Lacibacter sp. H407: one gene and its partner. The protein of the gene in region 1 interacts with the protein of each later gene in a pairwise test. Links are inferred from orthologs where the notes say so. Each region holds a gene or a part of one and is shown in the gene's direction. Other genes may lie near its edges. The genes, in order: ligA and leuS.

What was found.
Region 2: the proteins of ligA (region 1) and leuS interact in binary tests that used the Escherichia coli proteins (3 or more experiments, as listed by UniProt). The link is inferred for Lacibacter sp. H407 from one-to-one orthologs.

The regions. Positions count from the first base shown.
Region 1 is NZ_JBBKTU010000001.1:942,203-945,495, forward strand. What follows is about bases 155-3,113. They hold ligA (NAD-dependent DNA ligase LigA), read left to right. Parts: upstream 155-541; coding sequence 542-2,686; downstream 2,687-3,113. Other genes in these bases: WG989_RS04115 (amidohydrolase), read right to left, coding at 155-409; WG989_RS04125 (NUMOD4 domain-containing protein), read left to right, coding at 2,751-3,113. In the rest of the region: more of WG989_RS04115, read right to left, coding at 1-154; more of WG989_RS04125, read left to right, coding at 3,114-3,293. UniProt on the Escherichia coli protein: DNA ligase that catalyzes the formation of phosphodiester linkages between 5'-phosphoryl and 3'-hydroxyl groups in double-stranded DNA using NAD as a coenzyme and as the energy source for the reaction.
Region 2 is NZ_JBBKTU010000001.1:446,802-450,447, reverse strand. What follows is about bases 93-3,404. They hold leuS (leucine--tRNA ligase), read left to right. Parts: upstream 93-426; coding sequence 427-3,204; downstream 3,205-3,404. Other genes in these bases: WG989_RS01920 (hypothetical protein), read left to right, coding at 3,250-3,404. Outside these bases: more of WG989_RS01920, read left to right, coding at 3,405-3,646.

The DNA.
Region 1 (3,293 bases):
TTTGATCCCAGCCACGGCCAATCAACCATTCGCCCGGTTGCAGCGTTTGTTCTGCAGCACGCTTTTGTAATCGTTCCAAGCATTCAGTCCAACTGGTAGTACCGGTTAAGTCAACCGTACGCAGCCCCAATCCATAACGGTAAAAATGTGCATGTGCATCAATAAAGCCAGGGTATAAAAATTTCCCTTGAAGATCAACTACTTCTTTCGCTGTGTACGCTTGCTGCAGTTCGGCAGTGGTTCCCGTGGCAACAATTTTTCCATCTTTCACAGCTACCGCTTCGGTTTTAGAAAAGTTAGAATCAACTGTGTACACCGTTCCGTTGATCAACAAAGAATCAACTGCGTTTTTGGTAGTACACTGCGTAAACATGGCAACGAGCAAAAAGAGCGCAAACAATCGGATCATAATTAGTAGTATTGGTGACGGTATAACTCAAAACAACAATGATTGTTTATTCCGTCCGGTATAAATTTTATTGATGGTGATTCCATCTGACAAATGGAACAACTGAAAATGAATCTGTGAATTTAAATTGTTTTGTCTTTCATCCTTGTATTTTTACTGCCTGATTTATTTTATATGTATTCAGCCAACACTACCAAAGAATTACAACACGCTGCCACCAACTTACTTTCCCAATTAAAAAGTTCAGCTATTCAAAAAGAGCAGATCGAAGAACTGAGAGCTGTGCTCCGTTTTCACGAATACCGTTACTACATCCAGAACGATCCGCTCATCAGCGATTTTGAATATGATCAGTTGTACAAAGCTTTGGAAAAACTGGAAGCGGAAAACCCTTCACTCATTACGCCTGAATCGCCCACACAACGGGTTGCAAAAGGATTGGGGAATGATTTTAAAAAAGTGCAACACCTGGTTCCGATGTTGAGTTTAGAAAACTCGTACAATGCCGACGATCTTGTTGATTGGGACCGGAAAGCAAAAGAAGCAAGCGGTTTATCTGAGATCGAATATTGTGTAGAACCGAAGTTTGATGGCGCCAGCATTTCATTGATCTATGAAGATGACAAACTCATTCGTGGTACAACACGTGGTGATGGAACAGAAGGCGAAGAGATCACCACCAACGTACGGCAGATACGTTCCATTCCTTTATCAGCTGATTTTTCAACATACGGCATCAAACAAATTGAGATACGTGGCGAGATATTGATGAGTAAGAAAAATTTCAAAGCTTACAATGATCAATTGGCTGAAGAAAATTTACCACCGCTGGCCAATCCACGCAATGCTGCCAGTGGAAGTTTGCGCATTAAAGATGCCAAAGAAGTTGCACGCAGAAACCTGGAAGCGTTTTTATATCATGTTGGTTACGTGGCGATGGTTGATCGGAAACAATCGACCTATGATGTTTTGCATACACATAGCGGCGCATTAAAGATGATGTGGGAGCTTGGATTCCGGAGCCCGGAAAAAGAAAAAAAGATCTGCAAAGGCATACAGGAAGTAATTGATTACTGTAACGAGTTTGAGCAGAAGCGTGATACACTGCCGTATGAAATTGATGGCATGGTGATAAAAGTAAATGATCTGCAGTTGCAGGATCAGATGGGTATGACCAGTCATCATCCACGCTGGGCTATTGCATACAAGTTTAAAGCAAGACAAGGAACCAGCAAACTCCGTGCAGTTGAATATCAGGTGGGCCGAACAGGAGCTGTTACACCTGTTGCCAAGATCGATCCTGTTGCCATTGGCGGTGTAACGGTAACGAGTATCTCACTGCACAACCAGGATTTTATTGCAGAGAAAGATCTGATGCTGGGTGATACGGTGTTGGTAGAGCGGGCCGGTGATGTAATTCCTTACATCGTAAAATCGATGGCCGAGTTACGTGATGGATCAGAAACCAAGATCATATTCCCAACTCATTGTCCCGTTTGCAACAGCTTACTGGTAAAGCCCGAAGAAGAGGCTGTGTGGCGATGTGTGAATTATAATTGTGAAGCACAACTGGTAGAACGCATCATCCATTTCACCAGTAAAGATGCGATGGACATACGTGGTATGGGCGATGCGAATGTGCGGAAATTTTATGAGCTTGGTTTTTTGAAAGATGTTCCCGGTTTGTATCGTTTACCATTCGATCAAATCAAAACGCTGGAAGGATATGGAGCAAAGAGTGTAGAGAACCTGCAGGCAGCGCTTGAAAATTCAAAGAAGCAGCCTTTGTTCCGTTTGATCTATGCATTGGGCATTCGTTTTGTTGGTGAGGCAACGGCTAAAACATTAGCTACTGCAACCAATCATTTATTGGAAGTGAGTAATAAATCGGTGGAAGAGTTACAACAACTTGAAGACGTTGGGCCAAGGGTTGCCAACAGCATTCATGATTTTTTCAGCAATGCAGACAATCTCAACATGCTGAAACAACTGGAAGAACTGGGACTGCAATTGAAGAATGAACACAAAGAACGGAAGCACGAAGGAAATTTAACCGGTGTTACGTTTTTATTTACAGGAACATTGCCTACCTTGAAGAGAAGTGCGGCAGAACAGATGGCGGAAGAACATGGTGGAACAATTCTTGGAGGAGTAAGTGCGAAGCTGAATTACTTAGTGGTGGGCGAAGATGCTGGTAGCAAATTAGAGAAAGCGAAAAAGATCAGCACTATTAAAGTTATTTCAGAAGAAGAATTTCTGGCGCTGTTAAAAAATTAATATGCTGTTCCGCTTGCAGGTACAGGGTTTGCTGTTGTATATTTAGAAACTCCAATTTATTGATATGATCAAGAAACTTCCCGGCGAAAAATGGAAACAATTGCAATTTGCCGGTTGGAAACAGTTACGGAAAAAATATGCTGTCTCCAATCTTGGACGTTGCGCCAGTTATTCAACCGATGTAACGGAAGATGGTAAGTTGCTGAATGGTTCCATTACAACCGGCTACCGCACTTTAAATCTGCATCGTGCCGATAACAAGGGAACCATTTATCTGCATCGTGAAGTGGCAAAAATATTTTGCACAAAACCATCGCCCCGCAGCAAATATGTGATTCATGTCAATCATAATAAAACAGATAACAAAGCTTCTAATCTGAAATGGGCCACATTGGAACAGATGTCAACACATCAGCAAAAGAGCCCGCAAAAAATTGCATACAAACAACTTCAGAAAGAACGCAGCACTTCGCAAAAAGGATTAAAGCTTACACCGGTGCAGGTGAAAACGATCAAGAAAATTATTCAGGATCCTAATCGCAGTGTTACCTACAAACAGCTTGCAAAAAAATACAGCGTTAGTGAAATGACATTGTACCGCATCAGA
Region 2 (3,646 bases), 500 kb from region 1 along the record:
TTGATTTTGTAAGTTCGTAAAGCTTAAGAATCCTGCCCTACACAGGATGTGGGCAAATTTAGCAGATTTAGCCCTGCAATCCTTAATTTTGTTGCCCACTTAACGGTTGATATCTGCCATTATTTTACGGGTTGTGCAGAAAGAAGGAAGAATACAGTTTTTTAAGTCTTCTTTCACAGCTCTGTTCATCGCCTGTTGTGTCACTCACTTGTACGTTCTGTTTTTCAAATGAACAGAGAGTAGCACAAAGGTCACAGAGAACAAACACACAAAGCACACGAAGCCCGTGATCTTTGTGATTCACTTTGTGTTCTTTGTGGAACCAAAAATGAAGAAAGATGCATTGCAGATGCAGTGTGCGACGCAACAACAGATAAATAGAATTAATAATAGTCGACAACAAAATAAAACCAACCGAAACGGTACATGGAATATAAGTTCAGAGAAATTGAGAAGAAATGGCAACAGCAATGGATCAATACAAATGCCTACAAGGTTTCGAATGTAAGTGACAAGCCAAAGTTTTATGTGTTAGACATGTTTCCGTATCCGAGTGGTGCAGGATTGCACGTGGGTCATCCGCTCGGTTATATTGCCAGCGATATTTATTCCCGTTTCAAACGCCTGAAAGGATTTAATGTATTGCACCCGATGGGCTACGATGCATTTGGTTTGCCGGCTGAGCAATATGCCATTGAACATGGGGTACACCCCGCCGTTAGTACCGATCAGAATATTAATAATTTCCGCCGACAGTTAGATAATATTGGTTTCTGTTACGATTGGGACCGTGAGGTACGCACTTGTGATCCCGGTTATTACAAATGGACACAGTGGATCTTCTTACAACTCTTTAATAGTTTTTACAACCGTACAACAAACAAAGCTGAAAAGATCGATGTGCTGATCGCTTCGTTTGAAACAGAAGGTAATGCCAGCCACCCAATTCCTAATTCCCAATTCCCGATTACTTCGTTTACTGCAGAAGAGTGGAAGTCATTTGCTGAAAAAACGCAGCAGGACATCCTCATGCAATATCGCCTTGCCTATTGCGGTTATGGCGAAGTAAACTGGTGCGAAGCATTGGGTACTGTGTTAGCGAACGATGAAGTAGTGAATGGTGTAAGTGAACGTGGCGGACATCCGGTAGTGAAAAAGAAATTACGTCAGTGGTATTTGCGTATAACTGAATATGCTGATCGTTTACTCGAAGGGTTAGAGCGCATTGAATTCAGCGAAAGCATGAAAGAAATGCAAACCAACTGGATCGGAAAATCAAGCGGTGCTGAAATTGATTTTGCAATAAAAGGTCACGAACAACAACTCAGAGTTTATACAACGAGACCCGATACCATCTTCGGTGTTGACTTTATGGTGATTGCTCCAGAGTTGGAATTAGTTGATCAAATAAAATCAGCTGAGCAAACAACTGCCGTTGATGAATACATTGCTTATGTAAAAAGCAGAAGTGAGCGTGAACGGCAAGCGGAAAAAAAGATCAGTGGTGTGTTTACTGGCGCATATGCAGTGAATCCGTTTGATGGAAGAGAAATTCCGATCTGGATATCAGAATATGTATTAGCAGGGTATGGTACAGGTGCTATCATGGCGGTGCCATGCGGCGATGAACGTGATTTCAAATTTGCAAAGCATTTTAATATTCCCATCACTAACATTATTGGTAAACATTTTAATGGTGAAGATGCCAATGCAACAAAAGATGCAACGCTTGAAAACAGTGGTTTCTTAAATGGCACAGGCATGCGTGAAGCTGCTGAAATTGTAATTGGTAAGCTGGAGGAATTGGGAATTGGTACTCGCAAGGTAAATTACAGAATGCGTGATGCAGCGTTTAGTCGTCAGCGTTATTGGGGCGAACCGTTCCCGATTCAATGGAAAGAAGGAACAGCTTATGCGTTAAGCGAAACTGAATTGCCATTGCTGTTACCGGAAGTAGATAGTTATTCTCCCGGTCCTGAAGGTGAAGGTCCGTTGGCAAATATTCCTGAATGGGTGGCGAAAGAATTAGAAACAAACACGATGCCCGGCTATGCAGGTTCATCCTGGTATTTCTTACGTTATATGGATCCGCATAATGATAAAGCATTTTGTGATCGCAGTGTAAGTGATTACTGGAACCAGGTCGATATTTATATTGGTGGAACAGAGCATGCAGTTGGACATTTATTGTACAGCCGTATGTGGACGAAAGCCTTATATGATCTTGGACATATCGGCTACGATGAACCTTTTAAGAAATTGGTGAATCAAGGGATGATACAAGGTTCTTCCCGGTTTGTTTATCGCATTAACGGAACAAACACGTTTGTTTCAAAAGGTTTGTTGAAAGGTGATGAAGAATACGATGGTAAGAAATTAGATAAGCTTCATGTGGATGTAAACTTTGTTGATGGATATGAACTGGATATGGAAACATTCAGGAAATGGCGCAACAATGAACATGCAGGTGCAGAATTTATTTTAGAAGATGGTAAATACATCTGCGGCAGTGAAGTGGAGAAGATGAGTAAGAGCAAATTCAACACCGTCAACCCTGATGATCTTGTATCCAAATACGGTGCAGATACGTTCCGGATGTATGAAATGTTCCTTGGTCCGGTTGAGATCAGCAAACCCTGGGACACGAAGGGTATTGAAGGTGTACATCGCTTCATTAAAAAACTCTGGCGTTTGTTTTATGATGAAGTGAAAGGCCAGGTTTGGAATAACGATAAAGCAACTGATGCTGAACTGAAAGTATTACACAAGACCATTAAGAAAATTGAAGACGATACCGAACGTTTCAGTTTCAATACCGGTGTAAGTACGTTCATGATCGCTGTAAATGAACTCAGCGATCTCAAATGTCACAAGAAAGAAATCCTGGAGCAGTTGCTTATTCTTTTAACACCGTATGCACCGCATGTGAGTGAAGAGTTGTGGAGTGCATTGGGCAACAGTGGTTCTATTCTTGATGCTGCGTTTCCGAAATTTGAAGCGAAGTATGTAACTGAATCAACCAAAGATTACCCGGTTGCCATTAACGGTAAAACAAGAACCGAGTTAACATTGGATCTCAGCATTACACAAGCAGAAGTAGAACAGATCGTGTTGAACAACGAAGTGGTCTTGAAATGGCTCGATGGCAAACAACCAAAGAAGATCATTTATGTAAAGAACAAAATGATCAACGTAGTTATATAAGTTATTGCGGCGAAAAGCCGCATCACCCCTTAAATTCAAAACAGAATGAAAAGATTAGTAGTTATTGCAGCGTTAGCGTTTGCAGCTTGCGGCGAAAAGAATCCTAACAACAACGAACCTTTTGTAAAGGAACGTGCAACTGTAAATCCTGCAGCAATAAAGGAGTATGTAGTAAATGCTGCGGATAGTGCGCAGTTTAAAGTGCAATTGTTTGAGCAAAAAGAATCGTTGAATTTTGAAGTGAAGTTTTCGTATAAAGATGCAAGCAGTGAAAAGATCTTCACTTTGCCGAACATGGGCATCATGCCAAAACCTGAATTGAAAAGAGGTGATGATGATCTTTCCTGCATCATTGGATTTTATGATGCCGACAGTACATTTATGGAATACCGGTTGGTAAAAGTTGAGAACGGGTCATTATTCTATCGTCACCTGAAAGAGT